2 linked regions of the Lacrimispora indolis DSM 755 genome follow. Each later gene encodes a partner of the first gene's protein in a complex. Links are inferred from orthologs where the notes say so. Each region holds a gene or a part of one and is shown on either strand. Other genes may lie near its edges. The genes, in order: secY and secG.

Region 1 (7,829 bases):
TGATATGGCTCGTACAGAGTTCTACAGCGAAGGAACCATTCCGTTACAGACACTCAGAGCAGATATTGACTATGGTTTCGCTGAAGCAGATACAACCTTCGGTAAGATCGGTGTTAAGGTATGGATCTACAATGGCGAAATACTTCCAACTAAAGGAAACAAGGAAGGGAGCGATAAATAATGTTAATGCCTAAAAGAGTTAAACGTCGTAAACAGTTCCGTGGATCCATGGCTGGTAAAGCGTTAAGAGGCAATACCATCAGCAACGGCGAGTTTGGTTTAGTTTCCACAGAACCATGCTGGATTAAATCGAACCAGATCGAGGCAGCCCGTGTTGCTATGACCCGTTATATCAAGCGTGGCGGTAAAGTCTGGATCAAGATTTTCCCGGATAAACCTGTAACAGCAAAGCCAGCAGAAACCCGTATGGGTTCCGGTAAGGGCGCTCTGGAATACTGGGTAGCAGTAGTAAAACCAGGCCGTGTATTATTCGAAATCGCTGGAGTACCTGAAGAAACAGCACGTGAAGCTTTACGTCTTGCTATGCATAAGTTACCGTGCAAGTGTAAGATTGCTGCTAAAGCAGATTTAGAAGGCGGTGAATGACAGTGAAAATTGATAAGTATGTTGAAGAATTAAAAGGAAAATCCGTTGCAGAGCTGCATGTAGAATTAGTAGCTGCAAAGAAAGAACTTTTCAACTTAAGATTCCAGAATGCAACCAACCAGCTTGACAACACAAGCAGGATCAAAGAGGTTCGCAAGAACATTGCCAGAATTCAGACTGTTATAACTGAGAAGGCTAAATTAGCTTAAGTTGCAGTTTTTTTAAAAAAGCACGACACACACGAGCGTGTGTAAACTTATAGATTGGGCCGCCAGGGCCAAAACTCGAAAGGAGAATACCGAACGTGGAAAGAAATTTAAGAAAAACCCGTACTGGTAAGGTTGTGAGCAGCAAGATGGATAAGACTATCGTTGTAGCGATTGAAGACCATGTAGAACATCCTTTATACGGCAAGATCGTAAAAAGAACGTATAAATTAAAAGCCCATGATGAGAAAAACGAATGCAATATGGGCGATACAGTGAAAGTAATGGAAACAAGACCGCTGTCAAAAGACAAGAGATGGAGACTTGTTGAGATTATCGGAAGAGCGAAATAATTTATTTCCAGGAAGGAGTAACAGGTATGATTCAGCAGGAAACCAGATTAAGGGTTGCCGACAATACCGGTGCAAAAGAGATCCTTTGTATCCGTGTTATGGGCGGCTCTACAAGAAGATATGCTAATATTGGTGATGTTATCGTTGCCAGCGTAAAAGATGCAACGCCTGGTGGTGTTGTTAAAAAGGGCGACGTTGTAAAGGCCGTAGTTGTACGCACCGTTAAGGGTGCACGCCGCAAAGACGGTTCCTATATCAAGTTCGATGAGAATGCTGCCGTAATTATCAAAGATGACAAGACTCCAAAAGGAACTCGTATCTTTGGACCGGTTGCCAGAGAGTTAAGAGAGAAACAGTTCATGAAGATTGTTTCCTTAGCTCCAGAAGTATTATAAGGAGGTGTCGGACTGTGCATAAAATTAAAAGAGATGACCTGGTAAAGGTTATCGCAGGAAAAGATAAAGACAAACAGGGCAAAGTTCTTCACATAGATACGAAGAATAACAGAGTGGTAGTGGAAGGCATCAACATGATCACAAAGCATGTAAAGCCAGGCCCAGGCAGCCCACAGGGTGGTATCATACAGAAAGAAGCTGCACTTGATATCTCCAACGTAATGCTTGTTGTTGACGGAAAAGCGACCAGAGTTGGTTTTGAAGTAAAAGACGGCAAAAAAGTCCGTGTTGCAAAAGCGACCGGTAAAGTAATTGACTAATTCGGAGAGGAGGAATAAAAATTGGCTAGATTAAAAGAGATATACCAGACAGAGATCGTAGAAGCTATGATCAAGAAATTTGGATATAAGAACGTCATGGAAGTGCCGAAGTTAAATAAGATTGTCATCAATATGGGTATTGGTGAAGCAAAGGAAAATGCCAAGATTTTAGACTCTGCAGTAAGAGATTTAGAAATCATCTCCGGTCAGAAGGCAGTCTTGACAAAAGCTAAGAAATCAATTGCAAACTTCAAAATCAGAGAAGGTATGCCGATTGGCTGCAAAGTAACCTTACGCGGTCAGAGAATGTATGAATTTGCTGATCGTCTGATCAACCTTGCGCTTCCTCGTGTACGTGACTTCAGAGGTGTAAATCCTAATGCATTCGACGGCAGAGGAAACTACGCTCTTGGCATTAAGGAACAGCTTATTTTCCCTGAAATTGAGTACGATAAAGTTGACAAGGTAAGAGGTATGGACGTTATTTTCGTTACTACCGCTAAGACAGACGAAGAAGCCCGTGAACTTTTGACATTATTCAATATGCCATTTGCAAAATAGTAGGAGGAAGAATCCATGGCAAAGACTTCAATGAAGATCAAACAGCAGAGACCTGCAAAATTCTCCACAAGAGAATACAATCGCTGCAGAATCTGTGGTCGTCCACATGCTTATTTAAGAAAATACGGAATCTGCAGAATCTGCTTCCGTGAATTAGCATACAAGGGCCAGATCCCAGGCGTTAGAAAAGCAAGCTGGTAAAATAAGGAAGGAGGCAATTTCAAAATGACTATGAGCGATCCAATCGCAGATATGCTTACAAGAATCCGTAATGCAAATACTGCAAAACATGATACAGTAGATGTACCTTCATCTAAGATGAAATTAGCTATTGCTGATATCCTTGTAAAAGAGGGATACATTAAAAAATATGATGTCGTAGAAGACGGTGCATTCCAGACCATCAGGATCACCTTAAAATACGGTAAAGATAAGAATGAGAAAATCATTACAGGTATTAAGAGAATCTCCAAGCCAGGTTTACGTGTATACGCAAACAAGGAAGAGTTACCTAAAGTACTTGGCGGTTTAGGAACAGCTATTATCTCCACAAACCAGGGCGTAATTACCGATAAGGATGCACGCACTATAGGTATCGGCGGAGAAGTACTGGCATTTGTTTGGTAATTAACAGAAGCATCTGAAAACAGAAGGAGCGCAAAGTTCTTTCCGAAAATTTAAGGAGGTAAACGGCATGTCACGTATAGGAAGAATGCCTATCGCGGTTCCGGCAGGCGTAACTGTTGCAATCGCAGAAAATAATAAAGTGACTGTAAAAGGTCCTAAGGGAACTCTTGAAAGAGTGTTGCCATCTGAGATGACAATCAAAGAAGAAGATGGTCATATCGTTGTTACAAGACCTAACGATTTAAAGAAGATGAAATCCTTGCACGGTCTGACAAGAACCTTAGTAAACAACATGGTCGTTGGTGTTACCAACGGTTATGAGAAAAAGCTTGAAATCAATGGTGTTGGCTACAGAGCACAGAAGCAGGGCAAGAAACTGGTTCTTTCTCTTGGCTATTCCCACCCGGTAGAGATGGAAGATCCCGAAGGCATCGAATCTACCATGGAAGGACAGAACGTCATCATTATTAAAGGTATCGATAAAGAAAAAGTTGGCCAGTACGCTGCTGAAATCAGAGATAAGAGAAGACCTGAACCGTATAAGGGCAAGGGTATCAAGTATGCTGACGAAGTGATCAGACGTAAAGTTGGTAAGACTGGTAAGAAATAATTAAGGAGAGTGTAAAGATGGTTAGCAAACAGTCAAGAAGCGAAGTTCGCGTTAAAAAACACAACAGATTACGTAACCGTTTTGCAGGCACTGCAGAAAGACCGCGTTTAGCTGTGTTTAGAAGCAATAATCATATGTATGCTCAAATTATTGACGATACAGTTGGTAAGACTTTAGTCGCTGCTTCTACAGTAGAAAAAGAAGTAAAGGCAGAATTAGAGAAAACTAACGACGTTGATGCTGCAGCATATGTAGGTACCGTAGTGGCAAAGAGAGCCATTGAAAAAGGAATCAAAGAAGTTGTCTTTGACAGAGGCGGATTTATATATCAGGGTAAGATTCAGGCATTAGCAGACGCAGCCAGAGAAGCTGGTCTGGAATTCTAAGTAGAGAGGAGAATGACAGCGTGAAACGTACAATTTTTGAGGCAAGTCAGTTAGAATTAAACGACAGAGTAGTTGCTATCAAGCGCGTATCTAAAACCGTTAAAGGTGGACGTACCATGAGATTCTCTGCTTTAGTAGTCGTAGGTGATGGCAATGGCCACGTAGGTGCTGGTCTTGGCAAAGCCGGTGAAGTTCCAGAAGCAATCCGTAAGGGAAAAGAGGCTGCCGTTAAGAACATGGTTGCGGTTCCCATTGATGAGAACAGCAGCATTCCTCATGACCTGATCGGTAAATTCGGAAGTGCATCTGTACTTCTTAAGAGAGCTAACGAAGGTACAGGAGTTATCGCAGGAGGCCCTGCACGTGCGGTTTTAGAGCTTGCAGGTATTAAGAATATTCATTCTAAGTCCTTAGGTTCCAATAATAAGACCAATGTAGTTTTAGCTACTATCGAGGGATTAACCCGGTTAAAAACTCCTGAGGAAGTTGCAAAGCTTCGCGGCAAATCTGTAGAAGAGATTTTAGGCTAAGGAGGATATGAAAATGGCAGATAAATTAAAAATCACATTGGTGAAATCCCCGATCGGCGCAGTTCCGAAGCATAAAGCAACCGTTGAAGCATTAGGCTTAAAGAAGCTTCATAAGACAGTTGAAATGCCGGACAATAACGCGGTCAGAGGTATGATCGCCAACGTGCGTCATTTAGTAAAAGTTGAAGAGATTTAAGAGAATACAGTAAGGAGGTGCAAGCGATGGATTTATCAAATTTACAGCCTGCGTTAGGTTCCAAACACAGCGACAACTTCAGAAGAGGCCGCGGACATGGTTCAGGAAACGGCAAGACAGCAGGTAAGGGTCATAAGGGACAGAAGGCACGTTCCGGTGCTACCAGACCAGGTTTTGAAGGCGGCCAGATGCCTTTATACAGACGTATTCCTAAGAGAGGCTTTACAAATAGAAATACTAAAACCATTATCGGTATCAATGTAAATGCATTAGAGGCATTCGAAAACGATACGGTTGTTACTGTTGAAACTTTAATAGAGAGCGGTATTGTTAAGAATCCGCGTGACGGTGTTAAGATCCTTGGAAATGGAGAATTAACCAAAAAGCTTACAGTAAAGGTAGATGCTTTCAGCGAAGGCGCAAAAACCAAAATCGAGGCTTTAGGTGGAACCTGCGAGGTGATCTAATATGTTAAAAACACTCCGTAATGCATTCAAGATCAAGGACTTAAGAAAGAAACTCATCTTTACGTTCCTGATGCTGGTGGTTACCAGAATCGGTTCTCAGCTGCCGATTCCAGGAGTTGAAACAAGCTTTTTCAAAGATTTTTTTGCTCAGCAGAACAACGATGCGTTTGGATTTTTCAACGCCATGACTGGCAGCTCTTTTACCAACATGTCCGTGTTCGCTCTGAGCATTACCCCTTACATCACATCTTCCATCATCATGCAGCTTTTGACCATTGCGATTCCAAAGCTTGAGGAAATGCAGCGAGATGGTGAAGACGGAAGAAAAAAGATTGCAGAATACACCCGTTACGTAACAGTTGGTCTGGCTTTGATCGAGTCCGTCGCTATGGCGGTCGGATTCGGCGGCCAGGGTCTGTTAAAAGAATTTAATGCCTTAAGCATTATTATCGCTGTTGCAACCATGACGGCAGGAAGTGCTCTTCTGATGTGGATCGGTGAGCGGATTACGGAAAAGGGTGTAGGCAATGGTATTTCCATGGTCCTGTCATTTAACATCATTTCCAGCTTTCCGACTGATGCGTCAACCTTATATACCAGATTTATGTCTGGAAAATCGGTTGCCGTAGCAGCAGTTGCAGCCATTGTTATCATTGCTGTTATTGTGGCAATCGTGGTATTTGTTATTATCCTTCAGGATGGAGAGAGAAGGATTCCAGTACAGTATTCCAAAAAGATGCAGGGACGGAAGATGGTCGGCGGCCAAGCCACCAATATTCCGTTAAAAGTGAATACAGCCGGCGTTATTCCGGTGATTTTCGCTTCCTCCATTATGTCGTTCCCGGTTGTAATCTCCCAGTTCTTTGGGGCGAGTATCAACTACAACAGCATTGGAGGCCACATTTTGGCGGCGCTGAACTCTTCCAGCTGGTTCAAGCCGGAAAGACCGGTGTATACTATCGGCCTGGCCGTTTACGTGGCACTTATTATTGTGTTCGCTTACTTCTATACATCAATTACGTTTAACCCGCTTGAAGTTGCGAATAACATGAAGAAGTCCGGCGGCTTTATCCCGGGTATCCGCCCAGGAAAGCCTACCAGCGATTACCTCAATTCTATTTTAAACTATATCGTATTTATAGGCGCATGCGGCCTGACGATTATCTGTATCGTTCCGATCATGGTGTCCGGTTTATTCAATGTAAGCCGTTTATCATTCGGCGGCACATCCTTGATCATCATCGTCAGCGTAGTCTTAGAAACGTTAAAGGCGATTGAATCTCAGATGCTTGTGCGCTATTATAAAGGCTTTTTAAACGATTAGAGGACAAACCAAGAGAAACACGCGCGGCGTGTTTTTCTTGGAATTTGTATTATTATCCTTAAAGAAGTTATGTATTTCATGTAAGGGAGGGACTGTCTATGAAAATTATCATGTTAGGTGCTCCTGGTGCCGGCAAAGGCACCCAGGCAAAAAAGATTGCCGAAAGGTATCAGATTCCCCATATTTCTACCGGAGACATTTTTCGCTCCAACATCAAGGAGGGGACAGAGTTAGGCAGGAAGGCAAAGGAATACATGGATCAGGGTGCTCTTGTGCCGGATGAACTGACCATTGGGATGCTCATGGACCGCATTCAGAAGGAAGACTGTGTAAACGGATACGTACTGGATGGTTTTCCTAGAACCATTCCGCAGGCTGAAAGCCTTAAAAAGGCACTTTCTGAGATGGGGCAGAAGATTGACTTTGCGATTAATGTAGACGTACCGGATGAGAAGATTATAGACAGAATGGCAGGCCGCCGTGCCTGTATTGCCTGTGGAGCTACATATCACATTGTGTATAATCCAAGCAGGGTTCCCGATGTATGTGATGTATGCGGGGCAGGTCTTGTCCTGCGGGATGATGATAAGCCGGAAACTGTTAAAAGACGTTTGTCGGTCTACCATGATCAGACGAAACCTCTGATCGATTATTATAAGGAAGCAGGTGTACTGGTGAATATCGATGGAACACAGGATTTAAGCAAGGTGTTCTCGGACATCTCTGCTGTTTTAGGAGCATAGTTTATGTCAGTTACGATCAAATCTGCAAGAGAGATAGAACTTATGAGAGAGGCAGGAAAGATTCTTTGTAAAACTCATGAAGAGCTTTCAAAAGCCTTGAAGCCGGGAATGACAACCTGGGATATTGATCATCTGGGAGAAGAAATCATAAGGAGTTATGGCTGTACGCCCTCTTTCCTGAATTATAATGGTTATCCTGCATCCATCTGCGTTTCCGTAAACGATGAGGTGGTTCACGGGATTCCAAGTAAGAAGCGTGTTTTAGCAGAGGGCGATATCGTAAGTCTGGATGCCGGAGTTATTTACAAAGGATATCATTCCGATGCAGCAAGGACTTACGGGATCGGAGAGATCACTCCTTTCGCAGGACAGCTCATAGAAGTGACAAGACAATGTTTCTTTGAAGGGATTAAATTTGCAAAATCTGGCAATCATCTGAATGATATATCTGCTGCAATCCAGAACTATGCGGAAAAGTTTGGCTTTGGAGTTGTCCGGGATCTGG
Region 2 (7,737 bases), 3.8 Mb from region 1 along the record:
GTCTGCGGCCCCGCCTTAATGCCCCCACATAATCATATAATGCCATCCGCTTTTCCTCCATCTTTTAATAAGGCTATTTTAGCATTAAAACAGTCTTCTGTACAGATTTAGGAGGCTTAAAGTGTCTCCCAGCTAAAGATTCCTCACCTTAAAGTCTCTTTCCAATTCCCTTTTTTGATCCTTTTTAGCAATGTCTTCTCTCTTATCATATAGTTTTTTACCTCTGGCAAGGCCAATTTCCACCTTTACCAGGCTTCCCTTAAAATATACCTGAAGCGGAACCAGGGTATACCCCTTCTGAGCAATCTTTGCATCCAGTTTTCCGATCTCGGCCTTGTGAAGCAGCAGCTTTCTGACCCTTAAAGGGTCTTTGTTAAAGATATTCCCTTTTTCATATGGGCTGATATTCATTCCACAGACATAAACTTCTCCTTTGTCGATCCTGACAAAGGATTCCTTAACACTGCATTTGCCCATGCGGATGGATTTTACTTCCGTTCCGGCCAGTTCAATGCCGGCCTCATATTTTTCATCAATAAAATAATCGTGATATGCCTTTTTGTTGTTGGCAATTAATTTGAAACTTTCTTTCCCCATTTTACAATCCTCCTGTTATTCCTCTTCAAAATCCTTCGCCGGAATAAAGTCGATGGTACGCAAAAGCTTATCCGTACCCGCCACTATAACCCGGATAGGCTGACCAAGTTTATAGGTTTTCCTGGTCATTTCACCTACCAGCTCATAATGCTCTTCATCAAAACGATAATAATCATCCTGAAGCTGATTCACATGAATCAATCCTTCCACAGTATTGGGAAGTTCCACATAAAGCCCCCAGTTTGTCACTCCAGAGATCACTCCGTCAAACTCTTCTCCAATATGCCTTTCCATATATTCACACTTTTTAAGCTTAATGGTCTCCCGCTCCGCTTCATCGGCTCTCCGCTCTGTGACAGAGGACTGGACAGACACCTGCTGAAGTATCTTATCGTAATGGCTGATCCTCTTTTCCGTTAAACCTGCCCTTAAGTTCTCTTTTATAATCCGGTGGATCTGCAAGTCCGGATACCTTCTGATGGGCGAAGTAAAGTGAGTATAATATTTGGCAGCCAGACCAAAATGGCCGGTATTTGCCACCGTATATTTGGCCTGCTTCATGGAACGCAGGGCCAGACGGCTGATCAGGGCTTCCTCCGGCGTATCCTCCGCATTGGCTAGGAGCTTCTGGACTTCCTTGGGATAAACTTCTCCATTGTGGAAACGGATGGAATATCCAAAATTGTTGATCAGCGTGGCAAGACTCTTCATCTTTTCCGGATCCGGGTTGTCATGGGTCCGGTAAAGAAAAGGGATCTCCTGCCAGAAATAATCCTCTGCAACTGTTTCATTTGCCATGAGCATAAAATCCTCGATGATTTTAGTCGCTGCATTTCTTTCATAAGGCTTAATCTCCAATGGCTTTCCCCGCTCATCAAGAATCACCTTTGTCTCCGGGAAGTCAAAATCAATGGAACCTCTCTTTTTCCTCTTTTCCCGCAGAATACCGGCCAGTTCCTTCATCTGCTCAAACATGGGAATAAATTCCTCATATTCTTTCATCACTGCCTCATAATGATCGGTCACAATGGCATTCACTGCCGTATAGGTCATTCTCCGGTCTACGTTTATGACGGTCTCTGCAATTCTATGTCCCATTACGTTGCCGTTTCCATCAATGTCCATGATGCAGCTTAAAGCCAGACGGTCTTCCCCTTGATTCAGGGAGCAGATTCCGTTTGACAGCTTATGAGGCAGCATGGGGATTACCCGATCCACCAGATATACACTGGTCCCTCTCCTTAAGGCTTCCTCATCCAAAGGGCTGTTTTCCGTCACATAATTGGTAACATCCGCGATATGAACGCCTAAAGTATAGATTCCATCCTTTTTTGATATGGTGATGGCATCGTCAAGATCCTTTGCATCTTCTCCATCAATGGTAACTGTCTGCAAACTTCTAAGATCCAGACGTCCCTGCATATCTTTTCCGCTAATTGCATCCGGAACTGCTGCAACCTGTTTCATCACACTGTCTGGAAATTCCTCCGGAAGCCCGTATGCCCTTACAATGGAAAGAATATCCGTACCCGGATCGTTAACATGTCCAAGAATCTCCGTTATAATCCCTTCCGGCTTCCGTTCTGCCCCTCCGAAATCAGTAACTTTAACCACCACCTTGTGGCCGGTCATGGCACCCATATCCTTGCCCTGTGGAATGAATACATCCTTTGAAATTTTCTGGTTATCCGGGATAACAAAACCAAAATTCTTATTTTTCTGATAATACCCTATGATCTGCCCATTGGCATGCTCCAGCACCTTGACAACATGGCCTTCCGCCCTTTTTCCGTTTCCTGGCTTTGATTCGGCGGATACCAGCACCGTATCCCCGTGAAGGGCGCCGCCTGTTTTATCTTCCGGAATATAAATATCCTGATCCAGTCCTTCCACCGTAACAAAACCAAAGCCCTTGGAATGTCCAAAAAATATTCCGGCAATGGAACCTAAGTCCGGTTTTCCGTATTTTCCTTTTTGTGATATACCGATCTTTCCTTCTGCCAAAAGTGTATCCAGTACCTCTTTTAAATCTTCCCTTTGATCCTTGGGAATATCAAAAAGCATAGCCAGCTCCTTTAATTTCATAGGCACATAGGCAGGGTCTTCAAACAGCTGGAGAAGCATGGCTTTCCGCTGCATTAATTGTTCTTCTGTCATTGTCTTCCTCTCTTAAATATCATTTTTATCTATTAATCTTTTATTCTTTTCTTTATTATCCGCACTTTACCGGGAGGTATTACAAAATCTTCCCATAATGTGAAAAAAACACCCTTGTTACCATACAAGAGTGTTTTGTCCTTACAGTATATTCAGATTCAGTACCAGTGCCAGAATAAAAAACAGGACTGCTCCGTATTTTGTGAATTTCTCCAGCTTTCCTTCCATGGAACGGCCTTTATTTTTGCCCCAGTAGGTATCTGCCATACCGCCGATAGAACCCAGGCCCTGACTCTTTCCTTCCTGTAAAAGAATTATTGCTGATAAAGCAACACATATGATAACAAATATGATTGATAAAATAATCCTGATCACGTTTCCACCTCCTATAGTCAAACACAGGTTATCATACCATAATTTTTCTGAAAATACAATATATTTTTATATTTTAATATTCATTGGCTCATATAACCCAGCATCAGGTCCCTGACCTTAATCTGTATCCAAAGATTTTCTTTTACCACTTTCTGCTGCGTCTTGGAAATGATCACATCTCATAAGAAAACTCTCTCTGATTTTTTGACCTTATTATTAATAGAAGCTTCTTAATTTCTCACCCTCCTTTGATAAACATTCAACTCTTTTACCTGCAGGATTTTTTATAAGCTGATTTCCTTTGTCTCCACCCCGCCTATATCCTTATTCTTTATTCTTCCTCCTTTTGCCTGTCACGCTCCAGGTATGTCTTTCCACCTTTCCATGTTCCTGACTCCCGGCTTATCCGGACTTTTAGAGAATTTGCTTCTTCCCTCTTACTTTATATTGAAATTTATTGATTGAAAATACTCCGGCATAAGAAGCAAAGAATAAACAGGTACCTTTCAAAAATTTTCTTGACATTTTCATCAGGTACCATTACAATGTATTTAAGGTACCTGATTAACTTTCAAATTTAGGAGGTAGTTATTATGATGGAAGATAATTTTACAGAGCTTTACGAAAAGCTCTCAAGGCTTCAATGGCTTTTACAGCGTCACCATTTACAGCAACATGCACAGCACGGCCCCATGGCCGATCCAACCCGGGGGCAAGGCAGGGTTTTGGCAATGCTCAAAATGCAATCGGAAATCAGCACAAAAGACTTGTCTTATCTGCTGGGGATTCGGATACAATCCCTTAATGAGCTTCTTAACAAGCTGGAGAAAGGCGGTTATATCACCCGCACTCCTTCAGAAGCTGACAGACGCGTCATGCTGGTACAGCTCACGGAAAAAGGAAAAAATGAGCAGCAGCCCCGCTCGGATTTTGGAGATATTTTCAACTGCCTCAGCGAGGAGGAACAAACCTTATTCGGTGAGTATCTCGACCGCGTCATCGCGGCACTTGAAGCCCAGCTTGGGGATGATGAGGACAGCGAAAGGCTGGAATGGCTTCGCTCTGCCCGTGAGAGGATGGGAAATGAACGGTTTGAGACAATGTTTATGCATGGCGGCCGGCACCCGTTTGGCCGCAGAGAAGACTATCATGGCTGGCAGAACAGAAGGCCGGGAGATTCTCATGGCGCCGGACATTTTGAACCAGGCTGCAATGATCCAAGACTCAACGGACACGGACCAAATTTCTTTGGCAGGCCGACGCCTCCTCCGCCCAAAACTCCCCACGATGACGAAGAATAAATAATGATACCCAGCAATAACAGCATTGGCGCTGTCTTTCCAAAAGCCATTTGGCAGCGCCTTTATTTTTTTGCGCCTTTTTTCAGGCAGAAAGGAGTTATTATGTCTTTTATTATACTTTTCATTTATGGAATAAACCATCTCATCCGTACCATGTTCGATCAAAAAGAAGGGGCTGCCAATGCTTAGAATTTTGAAACGGCTGCCTCCTGTAAAAACCATACTGGCCATTATGTTCCTGCTTATACAAACGGGAAGCGCCCTGTATCTCCCTTATCTCACGGCAGGCATTGTTGACAAGGGCATCGCAGCTGGAGACATCGGCTATATCTGGAGGCAGGGCGGCCTTATGCTGATCTTTACCCTTTGCAGGGCTTGACCGGAGTTCGTGTGATCCGCGCATTTGCCAAGGAAGAGGAAGACTGCAGAAAGTATGGGGAAATCAATCGTGCTTATACCCAGACCGCTGTCACGGCAGGCACCATTATGAGCATTTTTGTACCTTTGATCACCTTGATCCTGAATATGGCCACCTTAGCCATCCTGTGGATCGGCGGAAGCCGTGGGGCCTCCGGAAATTTGGAGGTGGGCGCGATCATAGCGGCCATTAACTATTCCATGCAAATCCTGATAGGTTTTGGACTGCTGACCAATGTCATCCTCACACTCCCCCGCGGCCAGGTATCGGCAAAGCGTGTTTATGAGATTCTGGATACCAATTTAAGCATTATGGACGCCCCTGAATCAGAAACAACAGATGGCTGTTCCTCCCTTTCCTGTGAACAGGTGAGCTTCCGCTATGGAGGTGCAGACAATATATCACAGGGACAAAAGCAGCTTATCACCATTGCCCGCGCCTTTGTTGCTGATCCGGAAATTATCCTCCTTGATGAAGCCACTTCCAACGTGGACAGCCGGACTGAAATGGTCATACAAAAGGCCATGTGGCAATTGCTCAAAGGACGTACCAGCTTCGTGGTGGCCCATCGCCTGTCAACTATTTATCATGCCGACAGCATTGTGGTAATGCAAAACGGCGACATCGCAGAAACCGGCACTCACAATGAACTGATATCCAAAAACGGCATTTATGCTGATATTTATAACATCCATTTTTCAGGCAAAACAGCATAAATGGTTCAGGCAGCGGCTGTAAAAACAACCGCTGCCGAGTTTTTCGTAAAATGCCGCTTTTCCTCTTCATCTTTCACGGCCCGCCATTCAAACAAATTCTGCAGCGAGCCTGCCTTCCACATCGTTCCAAATAGCAGAAAGCCGATCTTCTGCCTCCCCCAGCGTCTCTGCCCGGGTCCCTATATAAATCTTGACCTTGGGTTCTGTGCCTGAGGGTCTGATACAGATCCAGTTGTCCTCTTCCAACAGGTAATACAGGACATCGGACCGCGGAAGTCCTGTCCGCGCTCTTGTTCCATCCTTCAGTCTGATTTTCCAATCCTCCCTGTAGTCGTAAAATTCCACTGTTCCAAATCCTCCCACTGATTTGAATGGATTACGTCTCAGCTCTTCCAACAGGCCGGTAATTTCCTCCGATCCCTCTGGCCCTGCCTTTACAATGGTATGGAGACTTTCTCTGTAACATCCGTATTTCTTATAAAGGGTCTCCATTTGATCCCATAGGGTCAGCCCCTGACTTCTATAATAAACTGCCGCCTCGCATAGGGTCATGACAGCGGATACCGCGTCCTTATCCCGGGAATTAGTGCCAATGAGGCAGCCATAACTTTCTTCAAATCCAAAGAGATACTCATAGGTTCCCTGTTCTTCAAAAAGTCTTATCTGTTCTCCGATGTATTTGAAACCGGTCAGTGTCTCAATAAGCGTTACCCCATATTCACGGCAGGCGGCTTTTGCCATTTTTCCGGAAACAATGGTCGTTACAACAGCACCGTTTTGGGGCAGTGTGCGTTTTTCCTTCCTGCGGCTCAAAAGGTATTCACAGATAATCATTCCGGACATATTACCGGTAAATGCCATGTAGTCACCGGTTTTTCCCTCCTTCGCATACACGCCTAAACGGTCCGCATCGGGATCAGTTGCCAGCACCAGGTCAGCATCCACTTTCCTTGCCAATGCAAGTGCCATGACAAATGCCTTTTCATCCTCCGGATTAGGAGAATTGACCGTAGGAAAATTGCCGTCCGGCTGTTCCTGTTTCTCCACAACATATACTTTTTCAAATCCAAGCTCTTTTAGAATTCTCTTTACCGGCACGTTTCCCGTTCCATGGAGGGGGGTATATACAATTTTTAAATCCGGTGCACCTTTTTTTAAAACTTCCGGCTCCTGCACCAGAACTTTCAGAGCGTTTATGTAACAGGTCTCCATCTCCTCACCAATGAATCGGAGCAGTCCTTCGCATTGGGCCTTTTCTCTGCACATGCTCTTAACGCAGGAAAAGTCGGTTACCGCCCTCACCTCCTGGAGAATCTCCATATCTTTCGGCCATGTGATCTGTGCCCCATCCGACCAATAGACCTTATAGCCATTATATTCCGAAGGGTTATGGCTGGCCGTCACCACGATTCCTGCCATACAGCCCAGTTCTCTGACGGCAAAAGACAGTTCCGGCGTTGGACGCAGATCATCAAACAGAAACACCTGGATTCCGTTGGCACAGAGACACAGAGCTGCTTCCATGGCAAACTCTCCGGAATTATGGCGGGAATCATAAGCGATTACCGCTTTTTTCTCACCTTCCTGCCGCTTCATATAATTGGCGAGCCCCTGGGTGGCTTTTCTCACGGTATAGCAGTTCATCCGGTTTAATCCTGCTCCCATTACGCCTCTTAAACCGCCTGTTCCAAACTCCAGCTCCCGGTAAAAACGGTCTCTGATCTCTTCCTCATCGTTGAGGCCCAGGAGCTCTTTTCTCGTCTCAGCATCGAAGTATTCATCCCTGCACCATTTCTGATATTCCTTCCTGTAATCACTCATCACTGCTTCTCCCTATCTCATAGATGCTCCTTGCATACAGCCCCTCCGGTCCGCCGTCTGCAATCCGTACCTTTTTTATACCGGAATCCATATCAAAATAATTATCAGAAAGGAGCAGATCACCGGCTCTGTTTCCAATCTCAACTCCCTTTGCATACGCCTCAGCTTTTACAAAAATCTCGTCTCCTTCCGTCCAAACTTTCAGTTTTGGGTTACAAAACACAAAATGCTTGGGCGGCACGAACAGGCTGAAACCATGGGAAACCAATACCTCCTCCTGATACAGGCTGTAAGACAGATAGCATTCCCTTCCGTCCATTTCCGAGAAATCCAGCAATGGGAGTTTTTCTAC

The links.
Region 2: the proteins of secY (region 1) and secG are in contact, whole or in part, in a crystal structure (PDB 5AWW), measured with the Thermus thermophilus proteins. The link is inferred for Lacrimispora indolis DSM 755 from one-to-one orthologs. Residues at the interface, in WP_096411648.1 of Thermus thermophilus: Leu14, Gln16, Arg17, Phe20, Ile34, Pro35, Pro37, Ile72, Arg108, Arg109, Asn112, Gln113, Arg116, Ile117, Ile120, Pro145, Gly146, Trp147, Phe152, Phe155, Val156, Val159, Thr160, Val162, Ala163, Gly164, Ala166, Leu167, Trp170, Glu173; in WP_223903268.1 of Thermus thermophilus: Tyr5, Ile9, Tyr12, Leu13, Ala16, Leu19, Val20, Val23, Leu24, Gln26, Glu27, Pro28, Gln30, Gly31, Ala32, Asp34, Leu35, Met36, Gly37, Gly38, Ser39, Ala40, Asp41, Leu42, Phe43, Ala45, Arg46, Val48, Tyr53, Thr56.

Annotation. Positions count from the first base shown.
Region 1 is NZ_AZUI01000001.1:992,898-1,000,726, reverse strand. Bases 4,451-7,419 are described here. They hold secY (preprotein translocase subunit SecY), read left to right. Parts: upstream 4,451-5,258; coding sequence 5,259-6,581; downstream 6,582-7,419. Other genes in these bases: map (type I methionyl aminopeptidase), read left to right, coding at 7,328-7,419; K401_RS0104780 (adenylate kinase), read left to right, coding at 6,680-7,324; rplO (50S ribosomal protein L15), read left to right, coding at 4,817-5,257; rpmD (50S ribosomal protein L30), read left to right, coding at 4,608-4,790; rpsE (30S ribosomal protein S5), read left to right, coding at 4,451-4,594. In the rest of the region: rpsC (30S ribosomal protein S3), read left to right, coding at 1-181; rplP (50S ribosomal protein L16), read left to right, coding at 181-606; rpmC (50S ribosomal protein L29), read left to right, coding at 609-815; rpsQ (30S ribosomal protein S17), read left to right, coding at 911-1,165; rplN (50S ribosomal protein L14), read left to right, coding at 1,192-1,560; rplX (50S ribosomal protein L24), read left to right, coding at 1,575-1,880; rplE (50S ribosomal protein L5), read left to right, coding at 1,902-2,441; K401_RS0104820 (type Z 30S ribosomal protein S14), read left to right, coding at 2,457-2,642; rpsH (30S ribosomal protein S8), read left to right, coding at 2,667-3,068; rplF (50S ribosomal protein L6), read left to right, coding at 3,136-3,678; rplR (50S ribosomal protein L18), read left to right, coding at 3,696-4,064; more of rpsE, read left to right, coding at 4,085-4,450; more of map, read left to right, coding at 7,420-7,829. UniProt on the Bacillus subtilis protein: The central subunit of the protein translocation channel SecYEG. Consists of two halves formed by TMs 1-5 and 6-10.
Region 2 is NZ_AZUI01000001.1:4,815,019-4,822,755, reverse strand. What follows is about bases 1,513-4,389. They hold secG (preprotein translocase subunit SecG), read right to left. Parts: upstream 3,130-4,389; coding sequence 2,896-3,129; downstream 1,513-2,895. Other genes in these bases: K401_RS0123440 (MarR family winged helix-turn-helix transcriptional regulator), read left to right, coding at 3,723-4,389; rnr (ribonuclease R), read right to left, coding at 1,513-2,721. Outside these bases: K401_RS0123460 (BMP family ABC transporter substrate-binding protein), read right to left, coding at 1-46; SsrA-binding protein SmpB, read right to left, coding at 133-597; more of rnr, read right to left, coding at 613-1,512; more of K401_RS0123440, read left to right, coding at 4,390-4,430; K401_RS0123430 (hypothetical protein), read left to right, coding at 4,612-4,809; K401_RS0123420 (phospho-sugar mutase), read right to left, coding at 5,652-7,385; K401_RS0123415 (beta-mannosidase), read right to left, coding at 7,378-7,737. UniProt on the Bacillus subtilis protein: Involved in protein export. Participates in an early event of protein translocation.